3 regions of the Mesorhizobium sp. M0968 genome follow, and region 3 is predicted to be linked to each of the others. Evidence: predicted binding sites of a transcription regulator. Region 3 holds the regulator's gene; each other region holds the start of a gene.
What was found. The regulator LexA, encoded in region 3, represses DNA repair genes until DNA is damaged. The targets are predictions, from matches to a motif close to TGTTCNNNNTGTGTTCNG.
Positions count from the first base shown of each region.

Region 1: a site for LexA is predicted at 4,648-4,665, ahead of uvrA (excinuclease ABC subunit UvrA). Genes of this name have one in related genera too.
Region 2: a site for LexA is predicted at 9,316-9,333, ahead of recA (recombinase RecA). Genes of this name have one in related genera too.

Region 1 is NZ_JAMYNL010000015.1:94,164-104,613, forward strand. Features, by position in the region: gene NKH67_RS23035 (DUF72 domain-containing protein) at 1-671, opposite strand, end outside; gene NKH67_RS23040 (GNAT family N-acetyltransferase) at 700-1,170, opposite strand; gene NKH67_RS23045 (DUF302 domain-containing protein) at 1,167-1,577, opposite strand; gene uvrA (excinuclease ABC subunit UvrA) at 1,577-4,498, opposite strand; gene NKH67_RS23055 (hypothetical protein) at 5,194-5,592, opposite strand; gene NKH67_RS23060 (ATP-dependent Clp protease proteolytic subunit) at 5,589-6,194, opposite strand; gene NKH67_RS23065 (SRPBCC family protein) at 6,221-6,745, opposite strand; gene NKH67_RS23070 (ArsR/SmtB family transcription factor) at 6,742-7,056, opposite strand; gene NKH67_RS23075 (cupin domain-containing protein) at 7,139-7,528, opposite strand; gene NKH67_RS23080 (single-stranded DNA-binding protein) at 7,737-8,249, shown strand; gene NKH67_RS23085 (OsmC family protein) at 8,373-8,798, shown strand; gene NKH67_RS23090 (MarC family protein) at 8,807-9,436, opposite strand; gene NKH67_RS23095 (hypothetical protein) at 9,511-10,041, opposite strand; gene NKH67_RS23100 (helix-turn-helix transcriptional regulator) at 10,128-10,450, shown strand, end outside.
Region 2 is NZ_JAMYNL010000005.1:148,314-158,763, forward strand. Features, by position in the region: gene NKH67_RS10995 (DUF805 domain-containing protein) at 1-581, opposite strand, end outside; gene NKH67_RS11000 (RNA methyltransferase) at 661-1,527, opposite strand; gene NKH67_RS11005 (NADP-dependent isocitrate dehydrogenase) at 1,734-2,945, shown strand; gene NKH67_RS11010 (glutathione S-transferase family protein) at 2,957-3,577, shown strand; gene NKH67_RS11015 (demethoxyubiquinone hydroxylase family protein) at 3,593-4,174, shown strand; gene NKH67_RS11020 (PhzF family phenazine biosynthesis protein) at 4,309-5,103, opposite strand; gene alaS (alanine--tRNA ligase) at 5,168-7,834, opposite strand; gene recA (recombinase RecA) at 8,094-9,191, opposite strand; gene NKH67_RS11035 (PfkB family carbohydrate kinase) at 9,468-10,391, shown strand; gene NKH67_RS11040 (TfoX/Sxy family protein) at 10,426-10,450, opposite strand, start outside.
Region 3 is NZ_JAMYNL010000014.1:44,317-54,766, forward strand. Features, by position in the region: gene lpxA (acyl-ACP--UDP-N-acetylglucosamine O-acyltransferase) at 1-288, shown strand, start outside; gene NKH67_RS22065 (LpxI family protein) at 295-1,197, shown strand; gene lpxB (lipid-A-disaccharide synthase) at 1,187-2,353, shown strand; gene gltA (citrate synthase) at 2,474-3,802, opposite strand; gene gltX (glutamate--tRNA ligase) at 3,982-5,403, opposite strand; gene NKH67_RS22085 (ComEC/Rec2 family competence protein) at 5,500-7,965, shown strand; gene lexA (transcriptional repressor LexA) at 7,959-8,693, opposite strand; gene kynU (kynureninase) at 9,141-10,388, shown strand.

The DNA of each region.
Region 1 (10,450 bases), on a different contig from region 3:
GGCACCTTGCCTTCCGCCCAGGTTTTTGCGCGCGCCGCCCATTCGTCGAGCGCCTTTGGCGTATAGCAATCGGGATTGTCGTCGCTGCCGGTCTGCAGCCGCGCATAGATGAAATCGCCGGCAACGTCGGCAATCCCCGGATATTTGGCGTGGTCGGCATAGACGATGGCGGCCTTGTGCTTTCGCGCCAAGGCGGCGAACTCCGGCACGACGAAGCTGTCGTTGCGCACCTCGACGGCGTGGCGCAGCGCAACGCCGTCCTGCTTTTCCGGCAACAGCTTGAGGAAGGCCTCGAAATCGTCCGGGTCGAATTTCTTGGTCGGCGCGAACTGCCACAGGATCGGCCCGAGCTTGTCGCCGAGTGCCGCGACGCCCGACCCGAGGAAGCGCATGATCGATTCCCCGGCCTCGCCGAGCACACGGCGGTTGGTGACGAAGCGGTTGCCCTTCAGCGAATAGACGAAACCATCCGGCGCCTCGTTGGCCCATTTGACGAAGGTCGGCTCCTTGAAGCTCGAATAATAGGTGCCGTTGACCTCGATAGTGGGCACCTGCCGGCTGGCATAATGCAGTTGCTTGGCCTTCGACAATTTGTCCGGGTAGAAGGACGTGTCCCACGGTTCGAAGGTCCAGCCGCCCATGCCGGCGCGGATTGTTCCTGATTGAGTCATGGTCGTCCTCCCGGTTTGCAGAAAAGGATCACGCGATGGCGGTCGTCTCGACGGCTTTCGCCATGTCGACGACCGTCCATCCTGGCCGATATGGATTGGGCCGGCGACCCGTTTCGCGAAAGCCGTAGGCCTTATACAACGAAACGTTCCGTTCCATTCTGGCACTGGTGTAGAGTCGGATTTCAGGCAAGCTCCACAAGCGCGTCTGTTGCTCGGCCCAGTCGAGCAGCCCGATGCCGAAACCCTTGCCCTGAAAGGCGGGCGCAACGGCGACGCTGAAGATCATTGTATGGTCCGCATGTCGTTCGAGAACGATCAAGCCGGCCGGCTGTCCGTCCTGCTCCGAAAGCCAGACCTCGCCGCGTTCTATGCGCGGCGCATAGTCCTCGGCGACGGGGATCGGCGGCGCTCCGAACAGGGCAGTGTAGGGCGCGTAGGCGTCGGTGGTAAGCGAGATCACCGTGGGGAGATCATCGGCCCGAGCGGCTCTCATGATCAAAACTGGCCCGCGCCGGCAGCGGCCGCAATCACCTTGTCCATGCCGGCCGCTATCGCGGCGACGGCATTGCGACTGGCGTCGCCCAAGCCGTGGCGCTCAGCGAGCCAGTGCGCGTCATTGTAGGAGAGCCAGACCTTGCCTTGCTTATCCTCCCAAGCCAGTGCCTTGACCGGCAGATCGATGCCGGCAAGCTGCCGGTCCTGCATCAGCGGCGTGCCGCCTTTCGGGTTGCCAAAAATCAGAAGCTGGGTCGGACGCAGGGAAGCTTCGACAATGCGCGCACCGGCGGCGTGGTCAATGCGGGCGAAGACCAGCAATCCTGCACGTTCCACAGTCCCGACCAGGCGATCGATCGTTTCGGCCACGCCGAAGCGGCTTTGGACCGTGATGAGACCGTTCTTTGCCATCACTCCGCCGCTTCGCGCTTGCCTCCGGGGCGCCGCTCCAGCAAGTCCCTCAGGAACTGCCCGGTATAGCTGCGTTTTTCGCGGACGATGTCCTCCGGCGTGCCGGACGCCACCAGCTCACCGCCGCCGTCACCACCTTCGGGGCCAAGATCGAGTACCCAGTCAGCCGTCTTGATCACCTCGAGATTGTGCTCGATGACGACGACCGTGTTGCCCTGGTCGACCAGCTCGTGCAGCACTTCGAGCAGCTTGGCTACGTCGTGGAAATGCAGGCCGGTGGTTGGCTCGTCGAGGATGTAGAGCGTCTTGCCGGTCGCCTTGCGTGATAGTTCCTTGGCGAGCTTGATGCGCTGCGCCTCGCCGCCCGACAAAGTCGTTGCCTGCTGGCCAACATGGATGTAGCCGAGGCCGACCCGTTTCAGCGTCTCCAGCTTGTCGCGCACGCCGGGCACGGCGGCGAAGAAATCGACGCCTTCTTCGACCGTCATGTCGAGAACGTCGGCGATCGATTTGCCCTTGAACAGGACGTCGAGCGTCTCGCGATTGTAACGCTTGCCGTGGCAAACGTCGCAGGTGACGTAGACATCGGGCAGGAAGTGCATCTCGATCTTGATGACGCCATCGCCCTGGCAGGCTTCGCAGCGGCCGCCCTTGACGTTGAACGAGAAGCGGCCCGGCTGGTAGCCGCGCGCCTTGGCCTCCGGCAGGCCGGCGAACCAGTCGCGGATCGGCGTGAAGGCGCCGGTATAGGTGGCGGGGTTGGAGCGCGGGGTGCGCCCGATCGGCGACTGGTCGATGTCGATGACCTTGTCGAGGAATTCCAACCCCTCGATGCGGTCGTGCTCGGCCGGATGCTCGCGCGAGCCCATGATGCGGCGCGACGCCGCCTTGAACAGGGTCTCGATCAGGAAGGTCGACTTGCCGCCGCCGGATACGCCGGTGACGGCGGTAAACGTGCCGAGCGGGATTTCGGCGGTGACGTTCTTCAGGTTGTTGCCGCGCGCGCCGACGACCTTCAGCCGGCGGTTCTTCTTGGCCTCACGCCGCGCTGCCGGCGTCGCTACTTCGAGCTCGCCCGACAGGTATTTGCCGGTGATCGAAGCGGGCGTCGCCATGATCTGCTGCGGCGTGCCCTGGGCGATGATGTGGCCGCCATGGATGCCGGCCGCCGGGCCGATATCGACGACGTAGTCGGCATGCAGGATGGCGTCCTCGTCATGCTCGACGACGATGACCGTGTTGCCGATGTCGCGCAGATGCTTCAGCGTGTCGAGCAGGCGGGCGTTGTCGCGCTGGTGCAGACCGATCGACGGCTCGTCCAGCACGTAAAGTACGCCGGTCAGGCCGGAGCCGATCTGCGACGCCAGACGGATGCGCTGGCTCTCACCGCCTGAAAGCGTGCCGGAGTTGCGCGACAGCGTCAAATAGTCGAGACCGACATCGTTGAGGAAGCGCAGCCGCTCCCGGATTTCCTTGAGCACGCGCACCGCAATCTCGTTCTGCTTGTCGTTGAGCGAAGCGGGCAGACCGGTGAACCACTGGTCGGCCTTGCGGATGGACAGCTCGGTGACCTCGCCAATGTGCTTGCCGGCGATCTTGACCGCGAGCGCCTCGGGCTTCAGCCGATAGCCGCGGCAGGCCGGGCAGGGCGTGGCCGACATGAAGCGCTCGATCTCCTCGCGCATCCAGGCGGATTCGGTTTCCTTCCAGCGGCGCTCGAGATTGGGGATGACGCCCTCGAAGGTTTTCGTCGTTTTGTAGGAGCGCAGACCGTCATCATAATGGAAAGTGATTTCGCGCTCGCCGGTGCCGTGCAGGACGGCTTGCCTTGCCTCCTCGCTCAAATCCTTGAACTTGTCGCCGAGCTTGAAGCCATAGGCAATGCCCAGCGCTTCCAGCGTCTGCGCATAATAGGGCGAGGTCGACTTCGCCCACGGGCTGACGGCGCCGGCGCGCAGCGAGACATTCTCGTCGGGCACGACCAGGCTGGCGTCGATGGCGCGTTGGCTGCCGAGCCCGTCGCAGGTCGGGCAGGCGCCGAACGGATTGTTGAAGGAGAACAGCCTGGGCTCGATCTCGGGAATGGTGAAGCCGGACACCGGGCAGGCGAACTTTTCCGAGAACAGCATGCGTTCATGCGTCTCGTTCTTCGATTTGTTGACCGAATCCTCGCCGGTCTGGCTGGCGTCGAGCGGCTTGTCGGCAAATTCCGCCACCGCCAGCCCGTCGGCCAGCTTCAGCGCGGTCTCGATGGAATCGGCGAGCCGCGTCGCCAGATCGCCGCGCACGACGATGCGGTCGACGACGACGTCGATGTCGTGCTTGTACTTCTTGTCCAGCGCCGGCACGTCGGCGATCTCATAGAAGACGCCATCGACTTTGACGCGCTGAAAACCCTTCTTCTGCAGCTCCAGCAGTTCCTTGCGGTACTCGCCTTTGCGGCCGCGCACCATCGGCGCCAGAATGAACAGCCGGGTGCCTTCCTCGACAGCAAGCACCCGGTCGACCATCTGCGAAACCGTCTGGCTCTCGATCGGCAGGCCGGTGGCCGGTGAATAGGGTACACCGACGCGGGCGAACAAAAGCCGCATATAATCGTAGATCTCGGTGACGGTGCCGACCGTCGAACGTGGGTTCTTCGAGGTGGTCTTCTGCTCGATGGAAATGGCCGGCGACAGGCCGTCGATCTGGTCGACGTCCGGCTTCTGCATCATTTCGAGGAATTGCCGTGCATAGGCCGAAAGGCTCTCGACGTAACGGCGCTGGCCCTCGGCGTAGATGGTGTCGAAGGCAAGCGACGACTTGCCCGACCCCGACAGGCCGGTCATGACGATCAGGCTGTCACGCGGCAGATCGAGATCGACATTCTTCAGATTGTGTTCGCGTGCCCCGCGAATGGAGAGATATTTATGGTCGGCCATCGCCGGTCGCCGCCTCAGAATCTGGAATTCGTGGGATGGGCGGGTTTTCCCGACCGTCCCCTATGTAGGTAATTTCGCCGCCTTTTCGAGAGACGCCACAACTCTCGACCAAAGCGTTTAACCGCCTTTCGCGCGAACGGGCAAGCGGAAAGAACAAAGGCCGAACGCGCTCCTGACAAAAGCTGCCCGCGCAGCCGGCTTCACAAAGCGTCTCGCGATCACATTTTTCGGCAACCCGGCTATTCAAGGTTGACGTCCCCGCGTCATGGGGGCAGAATCCACACGTCAACGAAGCCGGCCGTCTTTCGATGGCCTCGCGGCCTGGGGCTAGCCTGCGAGACGCCGCGGGTTATGCGATGAGCGCTTCGACGACAGTCGCAACGAACAGAAGGAGAGCAGAGGCATGACTCCACCGGATTGTTCCTTGAGGCTCCACGTGTCGCTGGAGCCGCGGCAGGTATAAGTAGCCAGGTCAGACGTTTAGCGCCACCTGCCCACGTTGACCTGCCGATCCCACAACAATCAGAGACTGCTAGTCGGATCGTCGGCTGAACGCCGCGAAGCATCCGAAGTAAAAAGCCGGCAGTATACTCCCGGCAATTTGGATTTCAGATCCAAGAAGCCCCGTCAGTTGCAAAAGCAATGGCGGGGCTGTTCGTTTGAAGCGCAATATTTGTGGTTCACATCAGGCGAACTTAGCGGCTGGAGGGCCTGATCCCGCCGGCAGCGACATCGATGGTGATGCTACCGGAAATCCGAACGTCGGTATCGCCAATCTTGAAGGTGCCGTTGCCGCTGCCTAGAGCCATATCGTCAGGCTCAGGCCGCGGCGCTGGCTCGGCGATGCGATAATCGCTGGTCACACCGGGCAGAGCGCCCTTTTGCGAAGACGTCGAATTATCTTGGGCAAGTGCCATACCCACCAGCATGTTCGTGCCGGCAACGGTAGCGATGGCAAGGCATAAAAGGCTGGATGAGCTGCTGGCGGTCATCGCCGGACTATAGTGCCGCGATAGCGGCAAGACCAGACCGATGGCGCTGAAATTGCGGGCGCTCAATCTCCTCAGTTCCGTCCGCCGGCCCGGCTCGTTCATGCGGCCTGCTTGCGAGTGTCGAAAACATGGTCGACGAGGCCCCAATCCTTGGCCTCCTGCGCGGTCATGAAAAAGTCGCGGTCGAGCGTGCGTTCCACTTCTTCGTAGGTGCGGCCGCAATGGCGGGCGTAAAGATCGGTCATGCGACGCTTGGTGCGAAGGATGCCCTCGGCATGGCGCTGGATATCGGAGGCTTGGCCCTGGAAACCGCCGAGAGGCTGATGCAGCACGATGCTGGTGTTGGGTAGCGCGATGCGCCGCCCCGGTGTGCCGGCCATCAAAAGGAACGAGGCCATCGAGGCGGCGAAGCCCATACAAACCGTGGAGACCGGGCAGCTGATATACTGCATCGTATCGTAGATGGCGAAACCGCTGGTCACCACGCCGCCCGGCGAGTTGATGTAGAGCGAGACCTCCTTGTCGGGATTGTCGGATTCCAACGACAGAAGCTGGGCGCAGACCAGCGCCGACGTGCCGTCGTCGATCGCCCCGTTGATGAAGACGATGCGCTCGCGCAGCAGCCGCGAAAATATGTCGAAGGCACGTTCGCCGCGGCTCGACTGCTCGATCACCATCGGCACCAGATTGGCAAGGCCGCTCATCGGTTGTCTCCGTTGACTGTTGTCGTTCAGGCCGCGCGCAGGAAGAGGCGCGGGGTGTTTGCGGCGATCTGCTTGTGCCTGGGAGTGCGCGCTTCAAAGGAAAGCCGGCAACCGGCGCCTGCCATCGCGATCTCCGGCACTGCTGCCCGAGCAAAACCGTCATGGACGATGCGTAGATGCGTGCCGCCGGAAACGGTGCGGTCGAGCGTAAAGGTGACGATGCTGTCCACTGGGCTGTCGTTCATTGCGCTGTCCAGGGGGCTGCCGGGCGGCACCTGCGTATCGCCGGGCGCCGGGCGCTCCCGCCAGGAATAGCGCAGCAGCCGTCCGGGATCCGCGTCGAGGATTTCGCACTCGATCGGCGCATTCGGCGCTTTAAAGGCAAAGCGGTTGCCGATTTCGGGCTTGATGTCGTTCGGCATCATCCAGGCCGCGAGCAGGTCCGGCACCGTCAGCGCCCGCCACACCTTTTCCGGCGGTTCGGGCAGCTCGCACTCGAACTCGATCTTGTCTGCGGCCATTTCGGCGCGTTCTTTGCCTCGGCTGGTCATTGGTCCATGTCCTTCAAAACCGTCTTGAGCCTTTCGATGCGCTCTGGCCAGAACGCACGGTAGCGTTCGATCCAGCCGAGCAGTGGCGCAAGCCCCTTCGGATCGACGCGGTAATAGGCGTTGCGACCGGCCCGGCGCTCCACCACGAGGCCGGCGCCGCGCAGCACTGCGAGATGTTGCGATACCGCCGGCTGCGATACCGGTATGCCAGTGCGCAGTTCCGACACCGTCATCTCGCCGTCGGCGAGCCGCTCATAGACGGCGCGACGCGTTGGATCCGCCAGTGCCCGAAAAATGTCTGCTTCGATCATGCCGAAAGCATAAGTCAATACTTATCGGTTTGGCAAGCCGTGTTTTTTAAGACAAGCGGTGTTTTTTAAGACAGGCGAGGTTTTACAAACTCGCTGGAAGCCAGCGTCTCACCATGTCGGGGGATCCGTTGAACGTCGCCTCGAAAACTGGTGACGCGAGCACAGCATGAATATGAAGCAATTCGGAGCCGACGTTTCGGAAGCCATGTTGCCTGTGCGCGGCGACAACAAGCGACTGTCCGGCAGTCAAGACGAGATGCTCTTCGTCGATCCACATCTCGGCCCTGCCAGCGATGACGGTAAGCACTTCCTCGACCGGGTGCCAATGTGTCGGGGCGCCAACCGCGGGTTCGACCCATTGTTCGAATATGCAAAGTTGAGTTGCGCCGTTGCAGGCCGAGACATGCATGCGGGTCTTTACTCCCGTCCGCCACTCTTCTTGCGGCTGATCGTCATGCGCAACCATCTTCATGCGTTCGCCTCGATCCCATGGTCTGTGGAAATTCGACGCCAAGACACTACTTCTTACTGACAACTATTGACAGTGCAGGGCCTCTCCTGTAGAACGAAAAGAGAACAAAAACCTTGTGGGAAAAGGCAGCGACGGCAGGCAGGGATTGTCCATAGCCTGTAAGGTGCGGCGACAAAAATTCGGTTTCGGATGAGCGCGGAGAAGTATCATGGCGGGTAGCGTCAACAAGGTCATTCTGGTGGGCAACCTCGGGGCGGACCCTGAAATCCGCCGCCTGAATTCGGGTGACCCGGTCGTCAACATCCGCATCGCGACGTCGGAAAGCTGGCGCGACAAGACGTCCGGAGAGCGCAAGGAAAAGACCGAGTGGCACAATGTCGTGATCTTCAACGACCAGATCGCCAAGGTGGCCGAGCAGTATCTGAAGAAGGGCATGAAGGTCTATGTCGAGGGCCAGCTGCAGACGCGCAAATGGCAGGACCAGACCGGCAATGACCGCTATACGACCGAAATCGTGTTGCAGAAATTCCGCGGCGAGCTGCAGATGCTCGATGCGCGGGGCGAGGGCGGCGGCCAAGTCGGCAACTATGCCGGTGGTGGTGCGAGCCGCGGTTCCGATTTCGGCCAGTCCGGCCCGGGCGAAAGTTTCAATCGCGGTGGCGCCAACAAGGGCGGCGGCGGTGGTTCGTCGCGCGAGCTGGACGACGAAATCCCGTTCTGATTTCTCGGGGCGGACTGCCCTTGCGGCGAAAAGCGCCGGCACCTTGGTCACGAAATGGCGTCCCGAAAATCTGTCTTGGATTTTCGGGACGTTGTGCGTTTGAGCGGTGAAAGGACGTATCAGGTGAAGGCAAGGGTCAAATGGGTCGAGGAGCGCACTTTCGTTGGCGAGTCCGCCAATGGGCACAAGCTGGTGCTAGGCACTGCGTTCGGGCCGGAGGGCAAGACGCCGGGGCCGAGCCCAATGGAACTGGTGCTGATCGGCACTGGCGGCTGCTCCGCCTATGACGTGGTCCATATCCTCGAAAAGGGGCGCGAGGCGGTCGAAGATTGCGTGGTCGAACTCGATGCCGACCGTGCAGAAGCCGATCCCAGGGTGTTCACCCGCATTCACATGCATTTTGTCGTCAAGGGCCGGGCGCTATCACACGACAAGGTGAAGCGGGCGATCGGGCTTTCGATCGAGAAATACTGCTCGGCCTCGGCAATGATGGCCAAGACTGCCGAGATTACCCACGACTTCGAAGTCATTGAAACGACAGCGAAGTAGGGCTGTTCCTACGTCGCCATCAGCGCCTTGATGCCGTCGGCGACGAACTGTACGGCGAGCGCCGCCAGGATGACGCCGAGCAGCCTTGTCAGGATCGAACGGCCGGTTTGGCCGAGGATACGGTCAATGCGCTCTGACAGCACGAACACCAGGTAGGTGATGACGAGGCAGATGGCGATGATGCCGACAAGCGCTGTCTGCGCGCCTAAACCCTGAAACGAGCTTGAGAGCAGGACGGTCGCCGAAATCGCGCCGGGACCGGCAATAAGCGGGATCGCCAGCGGAAAGGCGGCGATGTTGTGGATCATGTCCCTGGTGATGGCGACGTCGCCGATCTTCTCCTTGCGGTCCTGCCGGCGCTCGAACACCATTTCGAAGGCGATGAAAAACAGCAGAAAGCCGCCGGCGACGCGGAAGGCCGGCAGAGTGATGCCGAAGACTGACAGGATCGACGCGCCGGCGATTGCGAACAACGCCATTACCAGGAAGGCGATGACCGAGGCGCGCACGGAGACCTGGTTGCGCTCCTCGCGGTTCATGCCGCGGGTAACGGCGAGGAAGAGCGGCGCCAGGCCGGGCGGATCGATCGTCACCAGTATGGTGACGAAGGCGTTGAACAGGCTGTCGAAGCTCGGCATGCTGACCCTCCCCGCCGGCAAAGCCGGATAACGGGATTGGTAGAGCAAAGCGGAGCCAGTGGAAACCGTGCGGATCAGGGGCTGGCGGTGCGGCGCGCCAGAAACTCGACTTCGAGACGCCAGGTGGCGCCGTCGTCCTGTGAGCGTTCGCCCAGCCAGCGGAACGAATTTTCGGTGATGCGCGAAAAGCTCCAGCGCACAGCAGATCCGGTGCCGTCTGCGCCTTGCTGGATGATGGTATCGCCCTCGGCACGGCCGAGCTGGCGGCTGTAGTACTGATTGCGCGGATCGCTCCAGAAGATGTGCCAGGCGTCAACGCCGGGATCGTAGACGCGCAACGTCGTGCCATAGAAGGTCCATTTGCCGAGCGAGGGCGAGGGGCCGGCGTCACGGGCAGGCAGGATCCATACGTCCTGGATCGCGCGGCCTTCGAGCACCCAGCCGAAATGCACTTCGCCGCGCCCGGTCAGCACCTGACCGTCCTCGAGATGGCGCGTGGCGTCGAACGTCCAGGCGCCGACGAAGCGGCCATAAAGATTCAGTTTCTCGGCAAGGGCCGGTACGGGCCCATCGCTGTGCAGGACCTTGGCAAAGGAATTGGACATGGCTTCGCTCTCATCTTGTCAGGAGACCGGCAAGCATAGAGGCCGACAGGGGTTCTGCGCTTGGGAAAAGTTGCTATGTTTCGGCGATGACGACGAGCGCGCACAGGCTGGCGTCGGGCCGAGGCTGGCAGGTGTCGGATGTCATCTGCACCGCCAGCGCCGCCGACAGGCCATTCGAGGAGGAGCATCGGGATTTCTGCGTTGCCGCCGTAACCAACGGCACCTTCCGCTATCGTGCGCGCGAGGGCACGGCGATGCTGGCGCCAGGCGCGCTCCTGCTCGGCAATCCCGGCACATGCTACGAATGCGGGCACGAGCATGGCGCCGGCGACCGTTGCCTCTCCTTCCATTTCGGACCGGCCTACATGGAGCGGATCGTCGCCGACGTGCCGGGCGCCAAGACGCTCGA
Region 2 (10,450 bases), on a different contig from region 3:
TGAGATGCAGGGTGGTTCGACGGCACCGGCGCGGCCCGCGTGGCGTAGGCTGGAGCCAGGGCCGTCGCGCCGGCGGCTGACGCTGAATGGAGCGCGGCGGCGCCGCGCAGCGGCCCGGGCGGGTCGAAATCGTCGAAACTCAGGGATGACGCTATATCCGAAGAGCCGCCACCCGCCGGCTTGGCCGCCAAGATGACGGCCCACAGCCCGACAAGAGCTAATCCCAGCAGGTTAAGGCCGGAATGCGAATCTTCGCCGTCGAATTTTACGACAAGAACAGTGCCGGCCTGCAGGATCGCGAACAGCGTCGAGAACACGATATAGGACCAAAGGATCCAACCCGACCCTTGCGCGTCGCGGCTTCGACGCCAGGCGAAATTCGCGCGGAACAGAACGATCACCAGCGAGGTAACGAGAACGGCCGCGGCCAGCCCTTCCCTGGAAGGTCCGGGCTTCGAATTGGCCAAACCCTCGATGCCGATGGTCAGCACGACGCACAGCACAAAGGTCACGATTTCCGCAACCAGCAGGGCCGCGGAATAGAAGAAAAAGCGAAGACGCCCGATATTTGAATTGAACATCGAAAGATCCATCGTTTTCCAGACAATGGATCACACCAAATAACATTCGGTTACTGGTGAGGTATGGGCAGTTCCGAGGCTAGTCTTTGTCTTTCGCCCTCGCAGCGCGTGCCGCGGCCGCCGGGAGCCGCCTTGGATCGTCGCCGGGCGATCCGTCGCCGCGCGGCATGGCCGGCGAGAACCTGTCCAGCGATGATATGATGCCGCGCAGCACCTTGAGCTCCGGCTCAGCAAAGCCGGGGCGGGTCAGCACTGCACGCAAATTGTCGACCATCTTCGGCTTCTTCGCTGCCGGGCGGAAATAGCCGCGCGCCTCCAGTGCACCTTCCAGATACGCAAACAGGCCGTGCAATTCTTCCTTGGCAGCCGGCGGCATTTCGGGGCCGGAGAAGTTGGTCCTGGTCTCGTCTTCCAGGCCGGACTTCATCCATTCATAGGACATCAGCAGGGCAGCCTGGGCGATGTTGAGCGAGGAGAAGGCTGGATCGACGGGGAAAGTGACGATCTCGTCGGCAAGGCCGACCTCGTCATTATAGAGGCCGAAGCGCTCGCGGCCGAACAGGATGCCGGTGCGCTGGCCGGCCCGCTGCCGCGCGCGCAGCGCCCTGCCCGCCTCGACCGGACCGCGCACCGGCTTGAAATTGTCGCGCGCGCGCGCCGTGGTGGCGAAGACGAAGTTCAAATCGGCAATCGCCGAGGCGAGGTCATCGAACACCGTGACGGCATCGATGACGTGGTCGGCGCGGCTTGCGGCGGCACGCGCCTTCTCGCTCGGCCAGCCGTCGCGCGGATTGACGAGCCGCAGCTCGGTAAGGCCGAAATTGGCCATGGCGCGCGCAACCATGCCGATATTCTCGCCGAGCTGCGGCTCGACCAGGATGATCGCCGGTCCGGACGCTGGAGTTCCGGAGGCAAGAGGGGTGGCGGGATCCTGGGTAGCGGCCATGGTTGTCAGTGAACTGCTGTTTGCGGCATTTCGCAGTCCCCTGCCACATTTGGCGGCGAAAATGAAGCTTTCGCAAGGAATGCCGACACTACGGCGCGGTTCGCCGTTTGCGCGGCCAAAAAGCCTTTGATATACGGGCCGCATCCCAGGGCCGGCAGCCGTGCGGGCAAGGCCGTTCCGTTCCCCAAAAGTGAGGCATTCTTTCCATGGCGAAGATCAAGGTGGCGAACCCGGTCGTCGAACTCGACGGCGACGAGATGACCCGCATCATCTGGCAGTGCATCAAGGACAAGCTGATCCACCCTTATCTCGACCTCAAGCTCGAATATTACGACCTCGGCATCGAGCACCGCGACGCCACCAACGACCAGGTGACCATCGATTCGGCCAATGCCATCAAGAAATACGGCGTCGGCGTGAAATGCGCGACGATCACGCCCGACGAGCAGCGCGTCGAGGAATTCAAGCTGAAGAAGATGTGGAAGTCGCCGAACGGCACCATCCGCAACATCCTCGGCGGCACCATCTTTCGCGAGCCGATCATCATGAAGAACGTGCCGCGGCTGGTGCCCGGCTGGACCAAGCCGATCATCGTCGGCCGCCACGCCTTCGGCGACCAGTACCGCGCCACCGACTTCCGCTTCCCCGGCAAGGGCAAGCTGACGATCAAATTCGTCGGCGAGGACGGCCAGGTGATCGAGCACGACGTCTTCGACGCACCCGGCGCCGGCGTCGCCATGGCCATGTACAATCTCGACGAATCGATCCGCGAATTCGCCCGCGCCTCCCTGAACTACGGCCTGCTGCGTAATTACCCCGTCTACCTCTCGACCAAGAACACCATCCTCAAAGCCTATGACGGACGCTTCAAGGACATCTTCCAGGAGGTCTACGAGGCGGAGTTCGAAGCAGAATTCAAAGCGAAGAAACTCTGGTACGAGCACCGGCTGATCGACGACATGGTGGCCTCGAGCCTGAAATGGTCGGGTGGCTATGTCTGGGCCTGCAAGAATTATGACGGCGACGTGCAGTCCGACACGGTGGCGCAAGGCTTCGGCTCGCTCGGCCTGATGACCTCGGTGCTGATGACGCCGGACGGCAAGACCGTCGAGGCGGAAGCCGCGCACGGCACCGTCACCCGCCACTATCGCCAGCACCAGAAGGGCGAGGAGACCTCGACCAATTCGATCGCCTCGATCTTTGCCTGGACACGCGGCCTCGCGCACCGCGCCAAGCTCGACGACAATGCCGAACTGAGGCGCTTTGCCGAGACGCTGGAAAGGGTCTGCATCCAGACGGTCGAGTCCGGCTTCATGACCAAGGACCTGTCGCTGCTGATCGGCCCCGACCAGCCATGGCTTTCGACCACTGGCTTCCTCGACAAGATCGACGAAAATTTGCAGAAAGCGATGGCCTGAGCCCAACCGGCATGGGCAAGCCCGTCGTCTACGGCGCGGACTACAGCGTCTATGTGCGCATCGTGCGGCTGGTGCTGGAGGAAAAGGGCGTCGGCTACGAGCTCGTGCCCGTCGACATCTTTGCCGCGGACGGCATTCCCGGCTGGTATTTCGAGCACCAGCCGTTCGGCCGCATCCCGGCCTTCGAGCATGACGGCTTTCGCCTCTACGAGACCGGCGCGATTGCCCGTTATGTCGACGAAGCCTTTGGCGGCCCGGCGCTGCAACCGGTCGAAGCCCGGCCTCGAGCACGCATGAACCAGATCACCGGCCTGCTCGACGCCTATGCCTACAGGACCATGGTCTGGGATGTCGCTGTCGAGCGGCTGGAAACAACGCCGCCCAACGAAGCGGTGATCGCCAACGGGTTGCGGCAGGCAAGAACGGCATTGCAGGCGCTCTCTTCGCTGAAAGCCGAAGGGCCTTGGCTGTTGGGAACGGACCTGACGCTGGCCGACCTGCACGCCGCACCGATCATCGGCTATTTCGTCAAAGTCGCCGAGGGACAAGCCCTGCTGGCCGAGTTTGCCGAGATCCAGAATTGGTGGACCCGCATTGCGGCGCGTGCGAGCGTTGCCGGCAGGCTGACTTAACTCTCGAGCGCATTCATGGCCAAGCTCTCTCACCAGGACGCACTGACGGTGGCCAGAATAGTCAGAGTCAACCACGCCGGCGAGTACGGCGCGATCAGAATCTATTCGGCACAGATTCTTGTCGCGAAGCGTTTCTGGCCGGACTGCGTGCCGTCTTTGTCGGAGATGCTTGGGCACGAGCGCACCCATTGCGCGTCTTTCCATGCAGCCATGCCACTGCGAAATTCCCGACCGTGTCGCGTGATGCAATTCTGGAGCTGGGGCGGCTGGCTGCTGGGTTTCCTCACTGCCCTGCTCGGCCCGCAAGGCGTCTGGGCCTGCACCGCAGCTGTCGAAGCGGCGGTGCACCGCCATCTCGATGATCAGCTGTTCTTTCTCACCGGACGCGATCACGAGTTGCACGGCATCATCCTGTCCATCCGCGCAGAAGAGCTTGCCCATCTCCGTCACGCCGAAGAGCAGCTGACCTCGCCTGGACCGTTGCTGAACCGCCTGCGCGCAGCGATCTCCGTTACCACCGACTGCCTGATTTGGCTGTCGACCTGGGGGGACTCGACGCGAATGACGCGTGCCCTGAAGGCATCAAGGCATCTCTGATGAGCGCTATGCCGTTCTAGCGCCGCCTCTTTGGGGCCACTGCCCTGCGCCATCGGGCCGCCGCCCGGCCCTAACGCCATACCGTGATCTGAACACCTGGCTCAGGCGAAGCAGCCACCGAATTGGCAAGCCGCTCAATCGGGAAGGTAGATCTCCGCCTTCATGAAGGTCTTCGCACGGCCTGTGATCAGCACGCGATCTCCGGCCAGTTCGCATAGCAAATGCCCGCCGCGCTGCGAGCATTGGAATGCCGACAGATGCGTCTTGCCGAGTTTTTCAGACCAATAAGGCACCAGCGTCGCATGAATGGAGCCGGTTACCGGATCCTCGGGAATGCCCGCCCCAGGCACGAAGTAACGGGAGACGAAATCGTGGGCTCGCCCAGGCGCGGTAATAACCAGGCCGAGAGGATGAAAACGTCCGATCCTGAGCAGATCGGGAACGAAAGATCGCACGGTTGTCTCGTCGGCAAGCTCGACAAACAGGTTCTCGAAATTGCGGAAGCTCGCAACCGGCCGCTGAGGCAATATCGCTTGCAGCGCCGAGTTCAGCTCTTCCTCGACGGGCTGCGGCGGAAAACAAGGCAGATCGAGCTGATAGCCCCCTTCCCACCGGGAAACCCGCAGCTCGCCGACCCGGGTGGCGAAGGCCATTTCGCCCTGACCATTGTATTCCGTAGCCAGCACATGGGCGGCCGCAAGAGTGGCGTGGCCGCAGAAGTCGACTTCGTGGACCGGCGTGAACCAGCGCAAATCCCAACCTTTGCCATTCGGCCGCACAAACGCGGTTTCAGCAAGATTGTTTTCGTTGGCGATGGCCTGCATTACCTGCTCCGACAGCCATTCCTCTAAAAGGAGAACGGCGGCAGGGTTACCCTGGAAGGCCCTTTCGGCAAAGGCATCGATCTGATACATCGTCAATGTCGGCATATCGGCCCTCAAAGATATCCGCTGGGCGACGCGCCATTTCGGCCGTGCCGCCCCCGGTGCAGGTTCACGCCGCTTCGAGAGCCGCCTTCACCGCAGCGATCGCGTCTTCGGCCTTCGACGCGTCCGGGCCGCCGGCCTGAGCCATATCGGGTCGCCCGCCGCCGCCCTGCCCGCCCAACGCCGCGGACGCGACGCGCACCAGATCGATGGCGCTGAAGCGGCCGGTCAGATCATCGGTGACGGCGACGACGACGCTTGCCTTGTTGTCCTCGCCGGCGCCGACGAAGACGACGATGCCGGAGCCGAGCGACTTCTTGCCGGCATCGGCCAACGGCTTGAGATCCTTTGGCGAGACGCCCGATACCGCCTTGCCGAGAAAACCGACACCGGCAATGGTTTCGTTTTCCGCAGGCACACCGGCTGGCGAGCGATCGCCCAGCGCCAGCTTCTTGCGCGCCTCTGTCAGCTCCTTTTCGAGCTTCTTGCGCTCGTCGAGCAGCGCCTCGACGCGGGCCGGCACATCGGCCGGCGAAATCTTCAGCGCGGCGGCGGCCGCCTTCAGCCGCTTGTCCTGTTCGTCGAGATGCTTTCTGGCCGCCTCGCCGGTCAACGCCTCGATGCGGCGAACGCCGGCAGCGACCGCGCTGTCGGACAGGATGCGCACCAGGCCGATATCGCCGGTCGCCCTGACATGCGTGCCGCCGCATAGCTCGACCGAATAAGGCCGGTTGGCCTTGGCGCCATGCAAGCCCGTGCCCATCGAAACGACGCGCACTTCATCGCCATATTTCTCGCCAAACAGCGCCATGGCGCCTTCGGCAATGGCGTCGTCGACAGACATCAGCCGCGTGGTTACAGGGCCGTTCTGAACGACGATCTCGTTCGCCATGCGCTCTACCTCTTCGAGCTCGTCATGCGAGATCGGCTTGTTGTGGGAGATGTCGAAGCGCAGACGCTCGGGCGCAACCAGCGAGCCCTTCTGCGCCACATGGGTACCCAGCACCTCGCGCAGCGCCTCATGGATCAGATGCGTGGCGGAATGGTTCGCGCGCAGCCTGGTGCGACGCGCGTGGTCCACCTTCAGCTCGACGGTCGCGCCCGTCTTGACCGTGCCGTTAGCCACCTTGCCGAGATGGACGAAAAGCCCATCGGCCTTCTTCTGGGTATCGGATATCTCGATCGAGAACCCGTCGCCCGAAATGACGCCGGTGTCGCCCATCTGGCCACCGGACTCGCCATAGAACGGCGTCTGGTTGACAACCACGGCAACGGCGTCGCCCTTGCCGGCGCTGTCGACGGTCTTGCCGTCCCTGACCAGCGCCTGGATGAGGCCTTCCGCCTGCTCGGTCTCATAGCCGAGGAACTCGGTGGCGCCGGCGTTCTCGCGCACCGGAAACCATACCGTCTCGGTCGCCACGTCGCCGGAGCCGGCCCAGCTTTTGCGCGCCTCCGCCTTCTGCCGCTCCATCGCCTCGGTGAAGCCGGCAAGGTTGACCGAGATGTTGCGCTGGCGCAGCGCGTCCTGCGTCAGATCGAGCGGAAAGCCATAGGTGTCGTAGAGCTTGAACGCTGTCTCGCCATCCAGCATGTCGCCGGGGGCCAGCTTTTCCGTCGCCTCCGAAAGCAAGCCCAAGCCGCGCACCAGCGTCTTGCGGAAGCGCGTCTCTTCCAGCTTCAGCGTTTCGGTGATCATCTGTTCGCCGCGCACCAGTTCCGGGTAGGCTTGGCCCATCTCGCGGACCAGCGCCGGCACCAGGCGCCACATCAGCGGATCGCGGGCGCCGAGCAATTGCGCGTGGCGCATGGCGCGGCGCATGATGCGACGAAGCACGTAGCCGCGTCCTTCGTTGGACGGCAGCACGCCGTCGGCGACCAGGAAGCAGGACGAACGCAAATGGTCGGCGATGACGCGGAACGATGCGGCGGTGCCCGCATCCGGACCTTTGCCAAGCGCCGAAGACGCAGCGTCGATGAGGTGGCGGAACAGGTCGGTTTCGAAGACGCTTTCAACGCCTTGCAGGATGGAGGCCATGCGCTCGAGGCCCATGCCCGTGTCGATCGACGGACGCGGCAGGTCGATGCGCTCTTCCTTCGTCACCTGTTCATACTGCATGAATACCAGGTTCCAGAATTCAAGGAAACGGTCGCCATCCTCCTCGGGGCTGCCGGGAGGGCCGCCCCAGATATGCTCGCCGCGGTCGATGAATATCTCCGAACACGGCCCGCAAGGTCCAGTGTCGCCCATCGCCCAGAAGTTGTCCGAAGTCGCGATGCGGATGATGCGATCGTCCGAAAGGCCGGCGATCTTCTTCCAGTACGAAGCCGCCTCGTCGTCGGTGTGGTAGACGGTGACCAGCAGCTTGTCCTTCTTCAGCCCGAACTCCCTGGTGATCAGGTTCCAGGCAAGCTCTATGGCCCGCTCCTTGAAATAGTCGCCGAAGGAGAAATTGCCGAGCATCTCGAAGAAGGTCAGGTGGCGCGCAGTGTAGCCGACATTGTCGAGGTCGTTGTGCTTGCCGCCGGCGCGAACACTCTTCTGGGCGGTCGTGGCGCGCGAATAGGGCCGCTTCTCCAGACCGGTGAAAACGTTCTTGAACTGCACCATGCCGGCATTGGTGAACATCAGCGTCGGGTCATTGCGCGGCACCAGCGGGCTTGACGCGACGACCTCGTGACCTTCCTTGCGAAAATAGTCGAGAAATGCCGACCGGATCTCGTTGACGCCACTCATGAATACTGCCTTTTCGAGAGAACCGCCGGCTGCCGGCGGAAAATAGACATGGCCTTTTAGCGGTCGCACCGCAGCCTGTCCAGAAACACCAAATGGGCTCAAATCCCGGCTTTCACCAGCGCCTTGAAATGCGTCTGCCTCGCCGTCAAACGCGAACCGCCGGCCTTGGGCCGGCGGTTCGAAACGCATCGATTACGCAAACTCAAAATCAAAACATCAAATCGAAACCTGGCTGAGGCTCAGCGAGGCGTCGCTTGCCCTACATCACCCCAGCGTCGTCCTCGAAACCGTCGTCGCTGCTTTCTGAGCCGCCGTTCTCAAGGAATTTCTCAGCGATCAGCCCGGCATTCTGCCGTAGCGCCAGCTCGATCTCGCGCGCCGTGTCGGGATTGTCGCGCAGGAACAGTTTTGCGTTTTCGCGGCCCTGGCCAAGACGCTGCGAATTGTAGGAGAACCAGGCGCCCGACTTTTCGACCACGCCCGCCTTGACGCCGAGATCGACCAGCTCGCCGGTCTTGGAGACGCCCTCGCCATACATGATGTCGAACTCGACCACCTTGAAGGGCGGCGCCAGCTTGTTCTTGACGACCTTGACGCGGGTCTGGTTGCCGACGACCTCGTCGCGATCCTTGACCGAGCCGATGCGGCGGATGTCGAGGCGGACCGAGGCATAGAATTTCAACGCATTGCCGCCGGTCGTCGTCTCGGGCGAACCGAACATGACGCCGATCTTCATGCGGATCTGGTTGATGAAGATGACCATGGTGTTGGAGCGCGAGATCGAGGCGGTGAGCTTGCGCAGTGCCTGGCTCATCAGGCGGGCCTGCAGGCCGGGCAGCGAATCGCCCATCTCGCCTTCGATTTCCGCCCGCGGCGTCAACGCCGCCACCGAATCGACCACCAGCACGTCGATGGCGCCGGAGCGCACCAGCGTGTCGCAGATCTCCAGCGCCTGCTCGCCGGTATCGGGCTGCGAGATCAAAAGGTTTTCGAGATCGACGCCGAGCTTGCGGGCATAGACCGGGTCGAGCGCGTGCTCGGCATCGACGAAGGCGCAGATGCCGCCCTTCTTCTGGGCTTCGGCCACCGTGTGCAGCGCCAGCGTCGTCTTGCCCGAGCTTTCCGGCCCGTAGATCTCGACGATGCGGCCGCGCGGCAGGCCGCCGACGCCAAGCGCGATGTCCAGCCCAAGCGAGCCGGTCGGCACCGTCTCGATCTCGACGACCTGCTCGTTCGCGCCGAGCCGCATGATCGAGCCCTTGCCGAAGGCACGCTCGATTTGCGACAGCGCCGCATCCAGAGCCTTTGATTTGTCCACCGCTTTGTCCTCTACAAGCCGCAAAGAATTCTGAGCCATGATACATCACCCCGTGGTCGTCAATGGAGGCCGGACAATCCCGCAATCCTTAAAAGAATGTACCTCATTTGTTCTCATTTGTCAATGAGCACCAAGGGTTTGAAAAATAACGCATATCCCTATTTGTTCTATTTTTGTTTCGCAATTATTGCTTCGGATGTATCTCACCTCGCATGCGGCGCCGTTGCCGTTACCGACCGAATCGGACCCGCGATTGCAGGGTTCCGCCCGGCGACCTAGTCTCCCCGGGCAACAGCTAAAGGGCATTTTGACGGCATGATCAAATCCCCGACGATCCTGGCCGTGGGCGGCGCCTATATCGAGCGGCGCGGCCGGGTTGCCGGCGCCTTCGTGCCGGCCGCTTCCAACCCCGGCACGATGCGCGAGCATGTCGGCGGTGCCGTCTTCAACGCCTTGCGCTTTGCGGTGCGACGCGGCGCCTCGGCCGCGCTGCTTTCGGTGCGCGGCGGCGATGCCCTTGGCGACACGGTTTTACGCGCCGTCACCGAGGCCGGCATTGCCGACCTGTCGGCGGTGTTCCTCGACCGAGCAACGCCAAGCCATACGATGCTGATCGACAGCGACGGCGGGCTGATCGCCGGCCTTGCCGACATGGTGCTCTACGAGCTGGCGCTTCCCAAGCAGATCCGCCGCGCCAAGGTGCGGGAAGCGATCGGTTCGGCTGACGCGGTGCTGTGCGACGCCAACCTGCCGTCGACCGCGCTGGAGCGGCTGGCGGCACTCGCCGCCGGCAAGCCGGTGTTTGCGCTTGCGGTCTCGCCCAACAAAGCGGCGCGGCTGACGCCGGTGCTCGACCGTCTGGCGATGGCCTTCATGAACCGGCGCGAGGCCGGCGTGCTCGCCGGCGTCCAAATCGATCAAGGCATCGTCGACGGCCTGAGACGCGCCGGGCTGAAAAGCGGCGTGATCACCGCCGGCGACGAACCAGTGCTCGGTTTCGACGAATTGAGCGCGTTCTCGATCTCGCCACCGCCGCTGCAAAAGCGGACCGATGCTGCCGGCGCCGGCGACGCATTGGCAGGCGCCACGATCGCTGCCCTGCTGCGCGGCCTGACGCTGCGCGCGGCACTGCGCGAAGGCATTGCCGCAGCGATGCTCGTCGTCGAGAGTGCCGCCTTCACCAGCGCTGGCTTTGCCGAAGCGCTGGCGCTCGTGCCCGAGGCGCGGGAGCTGGCATGAAGTGCGGCCCGGAATTGCCGAAGCATGACGCAGCCTATTTGCCGGCGCGCCGTCCTGCC
Region 3 (10,450 bases):
TACGCCATCGCCGTTGGCAACCGTGCCAGCCTTCGCGGCCTCAACATCATTGGCCTGAAGCGCGCCGGCCTGCCGCGTTCGGAGATCCACTTGCTGCGCAAAGCCTACAAGACGATCTTCGATCGCTCCCGGACCGTCGGCGAAAACATCGAATTTGCCAAGGCGGAATTCGCCTCGTCGCCGACTGCCATGAAGATCGTCGACTTCATCGCCGGTCGCGGCAAGCGGCACTACGCCGTGCCGTCCCTCAAGGGTAGCGACGGCGACGATACCGATGATGAAGACTGAGGGCAGATGACGAAGATTGAGGCTGCCGGAAAAGGCCTTGATCTCGCGCCAGATGCCAAGGTCGGCATCATCGCCGGCGGCGGCAGTCTCCCGGTCGAAATTGCCCGAGCGCTCGCCCGGCAAGGCAAATTGCCCTTCGTCGTGATGGCGGCCGGCGAGGTCGATCGCATAGGCGATTTCGAGCCCTATGAGCAGGCAACCTTGAGGCTGGAAGACGTCGGCTCGCTGCTGCCGATCCTTAAGCGGCACCACGTCACGCATCTCGTAACCGCGGGTCATATCACGCGCCGCCCCAGGCTGAGCGCCATGCGCCTCAATTTGGGCCTGCTCGCGTGGCTACCCAGCCTCTTCGTCGGTGTAACCCGGGGGGACGATACGGTGCTGAAACTGTTCGTGCGCAGGATCGAGCGCAGCGGCATCAAGGTCGTCGGCGCTCACGAGATCGTGCCGGAGCTGGTCGCCGCCGAAGGCCTGCTGACCAAGGCGGCGCCACGCAAATCCGACTGGCGCGACATCGAGGCGGCGCACGCGGCGGCACAAGCCATCGGCGCGCTGGATATCGGCCAAGCGGCTGTTGCGGTCGGCGGCCGCGCCATTGCGTTGGAAGGCGTCGAAGGCACCGACGGGCTGCTCGAGCGGACAAGGGAGTTGCGCGGGCACGGCAGGCTGGCCGGCGGGAGCCGCGGTGTTCTGGTCAAATGCGCCAAGCCCGGTCAGGAACTGCGTGCCGATCTGCCCTCCATCGGCCCGCTGACAGTCGAGGCGGCGCATGCCGCCGGACTGGCCGGCATTGCCGTCGAAGCCGGTCGCTCGCTAGTGCTCGAAGGTCCCGCCACCATCGGACGTGCCAATGCGCTCGGCCTGTTCGTGATTGGCCTGCCTGCTGCGGAGCCGGCGCATGGCGAATGAGCGGCCGTTGAAGATAGCCATCATCGCCGGCGAGGAGTCCGGCGACCTGCTTGGCGCCGACCTTGTGCAGGCGCTCAAGCGCATGACCGGGCGCGAAGTTCGGCTTGTCGGCATCGGCGGCCGCCATTTGCAGGCGCTCGGCCTGGCGCCATTGTTCGACGGCAGCGAGATCGCACTGATGGGGCTTAGCGCCATCCTGCGCGACCTGCCGCGCCTGATACGGCGGATCGGCCAGACGGCAAACGCGATTGCCGGTGAAAAGCCCGATTGCCTTATCACCATCGACAGTCCGGATTTCTCGCTGCGCGTCGCCAAGAAGGTGCGTGCCGCCGATCCGACTATCCCGATCGTCCACTATGTCTGCCCGAGCGTGTGGGCGTGGCGGCCGGGCAGGGCGGCGGCGATGAAGCCATATGTCGATCACATTCTTTGCATCCTGCCGTTCGAGGTGAAGGAACTCGCTCGCCTGGGCGGGCCGCCCGGCACCTATGTCGGGCATCGCCTTGCACACGATCCGGGCATAATCAGTGCCGCCAGGGCGCAGGCGCAGCCGCGTGACCTGTCCGCAGATCACGTCAAAACGTTGCTTGTACTGCCAGGTTCGCGTCGCGGCGAGGTGCGGCGCCTGGTCGGGCCGTTCGGCGAAACGCTGTCGATCCTGCGGGCGCGCGGGCACCGCTTGCGCCTGCTGTTGCCGACGGTGCCGCACGTCGCCGACCTGGTCAGGACCTCGGTCGCGAGCTGGGACGAGAAGCCGGAGATCATCCTTGATGCCGAACGCAAATGGCAGGCCTTCGGCAAGGCGGATGCGGCGCTGATCGCGTCGGGGACGGTATCGCTGGAACTGGCACTGGCGGGTGTGCCAATGATCTCCTGCTACCGGCTCGATCCGGTCATGCGCATGGCGCAGCCGCTGATCAAAGTATGGAGCGCAGCCTTGCCCAATCTCATTGCCGACCGACCGGTTGTGCCGGAACACTACAATCAATATGTGCGGCCGCATTATCTGGCGCGGCAGTTGGAAGCGCTGTGCTCCGATACCGCCTACCGCACCTGGCAGAAGCATGGTTTTGCCGACATTGCCGGGCGTATGGCAACCGCCAAGCCGTCAGGCGAGATTGCCGCGGGGGTGGTGATGGGGATGGTGAGGAAGTGAGTGAATTATGAATTGTGAATAGTGAATTGTGAATAGCGGTTTCTATGGACAGGGAGCGACGCTTCGCTACTCCCATTCACCATTCACCATTCACCATTCACCATTCACCATTCACCACCTTCACCGCTTCGCGATTGGCACGTAGTCCCGTTCCGGCGCGCCGGTATAGAGCTGGCGCGGGCGACCGATCTTCTGGTGCGGATCCTCGATCATCTCCTTCCACTGCGCGATCCAGCCGACGGTGCGGGCGACCGCGAACAGCACGGTGAACATGGTGGTGGGAAAGCCCAGCGCCTTCAGCGTGATGCCGGAATAGAAATCGACGTTCGGATAGAGCTTCTTCTCGATGAAATAGGAATCGGTCAGTGCGATCCTTTCCAGCTCCATGGCGATGTCGAGCAGTGGATCGTCCTTGATGCCGAGCTCGCCCAGGACCTCGTGCGCGGTCTTCTGCATGATCTTGGCGCGCGGATCGTAATTCTTGTAAACGCGGTGGCCAAATCCCATCAATCGGAACGGATCGTTCTTATCCTTGGCGCGCGCAATGAATTCCGGGATGTGATCGACATGACCGATCTCGCCCAGCATGTTCAGGGCTGCCTCGTTGGCGCCGCCATGTGCGGGACCCCACAGGCAGGCGATGCCGGCAGCGATACAGGCAAAAGGATTGGCGCCCGACGAGCCGGCCAGGCGGACGGTCGAAGTCGAGGCGTTCTGTTCGTGATCGGCGTGCAGGATGAAGATGCGCTCCATCGCGCGGGCCAGCACCGGATTGATCTTGTATTCCTCGCAAGGCACGGCGAAGCACATATGCAGGAAGTTGGCTGCGAAATTCAGCTCGTTCTTCGGGTAAATGAATGGCTGGCCGATGTGGTATTTATAGGCCATCGCCGCGATCGTCGGCATCTTGGCGATCAGCCGCATTGACGCGACCATGCGTTGATAGGGGTCCGAGATATCGGTGGAATCGTGATAGAAGGCCGACAGCGCGCCGACCACGCCGCACATCACCGCCATCGGATGCGCATCACGGCGGAAGCCGGTGAAAAAGCGCGACATCTGCTCATGCACCATAGTGTGGCGCGTCACCCGGTAGTCGAAATCGTCCTTCTGCGCCTTGGTCGGGAGTTCACCATAGAGCAAGAGATAGCAGACTTCGAGGAAGTCGCCGTGCTCGGCCAATTGGTCGATCGGGTAGCCGCGGTGCAAAAGAATGCCAGCATCGCCATCGATGAAGGTGATTTCCGATTCGCAGCTCGCCGTCGACGTAAAACCGGGATCGTAGGTAAAGACGCCGGCGGTGTTGTAGAGCGAACCGATGTCGATGACGTCCGGTCCTACCGAACCACTTCGTATCTTGAATTCATGGGTTTTGCCGCCGAGTTCCAGCTTGGCCGTCGATGCCTGGGTTTTGCCGCCAAATTCCATTTTTGTCGCAGGTTCGGTCATAGCAAACTCCTTTTTGTTTCCTCAGGCCGGCAAAGGCAAAATATCTGAACCCAACACGTCAAAAGCATCGGAATACGCACATTTGCGCCCGCAATTGAATCTGCGCGGCAGATTAGGCCAAGACCCAATGTTGCACTGCGAAACACACCTTTCAATGCCAATCTTCTTGGGCCAGTTTGCTAATCGATTTGATCAGCGATCCGCGCCAGGCTTTCCTCGCGGCCAAGCACGGCAAGCACATCAAACACACCTGGCGAGGTACTTTTGCCGGTGAGCGCGGCGCGCAAAGGTTGGGCCACGGCGCCGAGTTTATGGCCGGCGGCCTGCGCATAGTCGCGGATCGCGGCTTCGGCTGAGGCGGCAGACCACCCCGAAACCGTGGCTAGTGCCGCATGAGCGCCCCGCAGGATCGCGCGCGCCTCACCGCTGAGCAGCGCCGCCGCCTTCTCGTCGACCGGCAGCGGCCGTTCGACGAAAAGGAATGCAGCCCCTTCAACAAGTTCGACCAGCGTTTTGGCGCGCTCCTTCAGGCCCGGCAACGCGGCAAGCAGTTGCGCCCTGCGTCTGTCGTCGAGGCGAGCGGCGATTGCCGGGCCGCCTTCTAGATAGGGCAGAGTGGCGATGAAGATGTCGAGCAGCGCCGCGTCGTTCATCCGGCGCATATGCACGCCGTTAAGCGCCTCGAGCTTGGCGAAGTCGAAACGGGCGGCGCCCTTGTTGACGTCGCCAATGTCGAACCATGTAATCATGTCGGCGATCGACATGATCTCATCGTCGCCGTGGCTCCAGCCAAGCCTCGCCAGATAGTTGAGCAGCGCCTCCGGCAGGTAGCCCATGGCGCGATAGGCTTCGACGCCAAGCGCACCGTGCCGCTTCGACAGCTTGGCGCCGTCGGCACCGTGGATCAGCGGGATATGCGACATCGACGGCACCTCCCAGCCCATGGCCTGATAGATTACGGTCTGGCGTGCGGCGTTGGTCAAATGATCGTCGCCGCGGATGATGTGGGTGATGCCCATGTCGTGATCGTCGACGACGACGGCATGCATGTAGGTGGGATTGCCGTCCGAGCGCAGAATAATGAAATCGTCGAGATCCTTGTTGGGAAAGCGCACGTCGCCCTGGACGCGGTCATGCACCACCGTCTCGCCGTCTGTCGGCGCCTTGATGCGGATCGCCCCCTTGGCGCCGGGCGGCGCCTCCGACGGGTCGCGGTCGCGCCAGCGCCCATCATAGCGGGGCGGAAGCCCCTTGGCTCGCGCTGCCTCGCGCATCGCCTCCAGCTCCGCCGGCGTCGCGTAGCAGTAATAGGCCTTGCCCACGCGCACCAGCTCCTCGGCCACCTCGCGATGGCGCGGCGCGCGCTCGAACTGCGAGACAGGCGCGCCGTCCCAGGTGAGTCCGAGCCAGGAAAGTCCGTCGAGAATGGCTGCCGTCGCCGCATCCGTCGACCGCTCACGGTCGGTATCCTCGATGCGCAGCAGCATCGTGCCGCCCGTGTGCTTGGCGTACAGCCAGTTGAACAGCGCCGTGCGCGCGCCGCCAATGTGCAGATAGCCGGTGGGCGAGGGGGCAAAACGGGTGACGACCTTATCGGGCATGGAACTCTCAGGCGGGCGAAGGAAGTGGGTTTGCGGACTTTCGCGCGTTGCGCGTTCATGTAGCATAGGAGGTCGAGGGCGCAAGGGGCAGACCCGATGGCTGTGCGAGGCCGTGGTGCGGGCGAGGGCGAGGACGTTGGCAGCGACGTCAGCGAACGCTTGCTGTTTGCCGCTCCCCCGCCTGTCCTGCCGGCACCGGCATTGCTACCTGCTCCGCGCTTCGATGCTCCGTCGCTGCCGGCCAGCGACCCAGCAACGGTTCTCGTGCCCGCGGGCGAGCCCATCGTACGCCTGCCCAGGCGTTTCCGCCTCCCGTCACCGTCCCGTATCCGCAACAGCGTAACCACGGCGGCCGGTCTGGAACTCGACCGCGGCATCGCCTTCCTGCTGGTGCCGGTGTTCCTCGCATGCGGGGTGGTCGTTTATTTCGGGCTGTCGGTGGAGCCGGCCTTTCCACAGCCGATCGCAATCGCGCTCCTCGCGACCCTTTGTGCCGTCGTCTCGCGGTCATGGCCCAGGACGCGCCTGTGCTTCATGGTGGCGCTGCTCTGCGCGCTTGGCGTACTTGCCGCCAAGTTCGAGACATGGCGTGTCGGAACGCATATGCTCGGCTCCGAAATCTCGACGCGGCTGACGGGTCGCGTTGTATCGTACGAGCCCATGGCGAGCGGCCGCATCAGGCTGACAATCGATGTGATCTCAACGGCCAGGCCGACACTGCGCTACATGCCGGAACGGGTCCGCGTTTCGGCGATGAAGATACCGGCTGAGCTGACCGCCGGTTCCGAGATCACCGGCTATGTGCTGCTGCTGCCGCCGACCGGCCCGGTGCGGCCCGACAGCTATGATTTCTCGTTCGACAGCTATTTCGCCGGTATCGGCGGCAGCGGCTTTTTTCTCGGCAATCCGAAAGTCGTGTCGTCGGGCAGCATGCCGCTTGCCGCGCAGCTTTCTTCCGCGATCGAAGACGCGCGCGAATCCATCGCCGACCATATCCGCAGCCGCATCGGCGGTGCCGAGGGCGAGATTGCTGCTGCGCTGATCGTCGGCGTGCGCGCCGGCATTCCCGAGGAGATCAACGAAGCGATGCGGCGCACCGGCATCTACCACATCATCTCTATCTCGGGGCTGCATATGGCGTTGGTCGCCGGCACCATCATGGCGCTGCTGCGGGGTGCCTTTGCGCTGTTTCCCGATTTCTCATCGCGACGGCCGGTCAAGAAGTATGCCGCGGCCGCCGCGCTTTTTTCGATTGCGGCCTACCTCGTCTTTTCCGGCATTGTCGTGGCGGCCGAACGCAGCTTCATCATGCTGGCGGTGATGCTTATCGCCGTGCTGGTCGACCGGGCCGCGCTCACCATGCGCAACCTGGCGATCTCGGCCATCGCGGTCATCCTGGTGTCGCCGCACGAGGTGGTCGGTCCGAGTTTCCAGATGTCCTTCGCCGCGACGGCGGCCCTTGTCGGCGCCTATGCAGGCTGGTCCGATTACCGCGCCGGGAGGGCCACCACGCCGCCGCCGCGGCAGTCGCCGCTACGCCTTGCCACTCGAAAGGTCCTGCTGGGCATGTGCGGTCTGGCGATGACCTCGATCATTGCAGGGAGCGCCACGGCGCTTTTCGCCATATGGCATTTCCAGCGCGTGGCGCCGCTCAGCCTGTTCGCCAATCTGGCCATCATGCCCATCGTCTCACTGGTCGTCATGCCCTTCGCCGTTCTCAGCGCGCTGGCGATGCCGTTCGGTGCGGATGGCCCTTTCCTCTATGTCATGGGCAAGGGGCTGACGGCGATGATCGCCCTGTCCGGGTGGATCTCGGAGCGCTCGCCGATCGATGCGGTCGGGCTGATTTCGCTGAGATCCGTCCTTCTGGTGACGATCGCCCTCGTCATTGCCAGCATGGCGACGACGTGGTTGCGGCTGGCGGCACTTCCTTTTGCGCTCGCCGGCTTGCTGACGACAACGCAGACACGCATTCCCGACGTATTGGTCTCGGAGGACGCACGGCTGGTCGCGCTGTCGATCGGCAGCGGTGAACTCGCGGTCAACCGGGCACGCCCGAATGAGTTCACCATCGACAACTGGAAACGCGCGCTCACATCGGAGGCCATCGTCGCGCCGGAAACCCCTGGAAAGAACGACCCGCAATTCGACATTGCCGATCCGGCCGACCTGCCGCCGGGCATGCCGTTCATTTGCACGGACGGCCTCTGCCTTGCCAGGCATCCATCCGGCGCGATCATCGCGCAAGCCACGGACCGCGATACTGCGCGGCCAGCCTGCGCCTTTGCCAGCTTGATCGTCATCGACGACGCCACCGCCCATAACCCCTGCTACTACGACCGGCTGGTCCTCGTCGTCACCAAACGGCAACTGGCGCGCGCGGGAAGTGCCGCCGTCTATTTCGATCCACAAGCGGCAACACGCGCCGAGATCCGCTTCGCCGTCGAAAAATCATACCGGCCCTGGCACGTGCAACGGAAATTTTCACGCGCGGCACGGGGCCTGCCGCCATACCGCAGGGCCGACAATCCCAAAGCCGGCGCCAAGGGCGGAACTCAGTAGCGGCGGATCAGTCCGACGAGCTTGCCCTGCACCTTGACCCTGTCTGGTCCGAAGATGCGCGTCTCGTAGGCCGGATTGGCGGCTTCCAGGGCGATCGAGGCGCCCTTGCGGCGGAACCGCTTCAGCGTCGCTTCCTCCTCGTCGACCAGTGCCACCACGATCTCACCGGGGCTCGCCGTATCGGCATTGCGGATGATCACCGTGTCGCCGTCGAAAATGCCGGCCTCGATCATCGAATCGCCTTTGACCTCGAGCGCATAATGCTCGCCGCCCATGATCATATCCGGCGGCACCGAAATCGAATGCGTCTGGTGCTGGATGGCGTCGATCGGCACACCGGCAGCGATGCGGCCCATTACCGGGATCGAAACGGCGGCGACGACATCGTCGTCATTTCCGGCTGCGGGCACGCGCGACGATGTCGGCTTGCCCTGCCGAGGGGCGCCTTGCCCAAGGCTGCCCTGGATGACACTCGGCGAGAACTTGCGTGCCGCATTGAGGCCGGGGGCGATCGAGTCAGGCAGGCGTAGCACCTCCAGCGCACGGGCCCGGTTGGGCAAACGGCGAATGAAGCCGCGCTCCTCCAGCGCCGTAATCAGCCGGTGGATTCCGGATTTGGAAGCCAGGTCGAGCGCTTCCTTCATCTCGTCGAATGAAGGCGGGATACCGCTTTCCTTCAACCTTTCGTGGATGAACATAAGCAGTTCGTGTTGTTTGCGTGTCAGCATAGCGACCCCCAACAGAATCAGAAAAACAAACCCAGAACAAACACTATCTGTTCCAGTTGTGTTCCGCAACTGTTTAAAGTTTAATGAATGCGTTAAGGCTCGGGAAACAAACGACGTCCCCTACCGGCGTAACGCATTTTCACCGCCGCGAGCCTCATCGCCTTGATTCTGCTTTCGTTTGCGCCCTTCTGGCCTCCTAGAAGGCGGCACTGGCATCGGCCGTCGGTCGGCAAAAGGCACGGAATTGAACCCGTATCGACTGTGCGGTTTGGTCAATGCACCGTGAACGAAACGAACTCAAAACGCCAACCTCGGGTTAAGTCCCGGTTTCCACCGCCTGGTCAGGCTGCTTCTCGCCGGTGGAGCCTTGCTGCGCGCAACCAAGTAATGGAAGAACAGTCGATGCGTGTCCGGCGTTGCGTTGGATCTTGGGGGAGCAGACAAATCATGACAGGAATTCCCGATCTCGTGGCCATAAAGGCGATGGATGCCGCGGATCCGCTGCGCGCGATGCGCGACCGCTTTGTGTTGCCGCAAGGAGTGATCTATCTCGACGGCAATTCGCTAGGAGCTGCTTCACGTGCCGCTTTCGATGAACTGCACAAGGCCGCGACCGAAGAATGGTCGCATGATCTCATCCGCGCATGGAACACGGCCGGCTGGTTCAACATGCCGCTTGAACTTGGCGACCAGCTCGGGCGCCTGATCGGGGCCGCGGCCGGCCAGACAGTGGTCTGCGACACGACATCGGTCAATATCTACAAGCTGCTGCACGCCGCCATGGCCATGCGACCGGAGCGGCAGGTCATCGTCGCCGAGGGCGATAGTTTTCCGACGGACCTCTACATGGCCGAGGGTGTGGTTTCGACGCGAAAAGATACGCTGCTGCGCCTCTCGGGAGTCGACGCGCCGACCATCGAAGAGCTGATCGACGAACGCACCGCTGTGGTGCTGGTCAACCACGTCAACTATAAGTCGGGCGAACTGCGCGACATGCCGGCGCTGACGCGCAGGGCTCAGGAAGCCGGGGCGATGATCGTCTGGGATCTCTGCCACACCGCCGGCGCGATGCCAGTCGAACTCGACAAGGCAAACGCCGATTTTGCCGTTGGCTGCACCTACAAATATCTGAATGGCGGCCCGGGCGCGCCTGCCTTCATCTATGCGGCTGAGCGGCATCTTTCCGACATCCAGCAGCCGCTCACCGGCTGGTGGGGCCATGCACGGCCCTTCGCCTTCGAGCCAGGCTATGCGGCCGGCACCGGCATCCGCCAGTTTCTGTGCGGCACACAGCCGGTCCTGTCGATGCGCACGCTGAAGGGCGCGCTCGACATCTGGAACGATGTCGACATGACGGCGGTGCGCAAGAAGAGCATCGCGCTGGCGGATCTGTTCATCGAGCTTGTCGAGGCAAAGTGCGGCACTTACGGGCTCACGCTCGAAAGCACGCGCGATGGGGAAAAACGCGGCAGCCAGATTTCATTCATGCATGAGCATGGCTACCAGGTCATGCGCGCGCTGATCGAACGAGGCGTGATCGGCGATTTTCGCGCGCCATCGACCATGCGCTTCGGCTTCACCCCGCTCTATGTCGGCTACGCCGATGTCTGGCAGGCCGTCAAAGTGCTTGAGGACATCCTGCACACCGGTGCGTGGAAGGATGCGCGCTTCGCCATCAAAGCAGCTGTCACTTGAGATTGATGCGAGAGCTGGAATCGTGAGGCTGGCGACGACGCGCCGCGCGATGCTTACGGCTA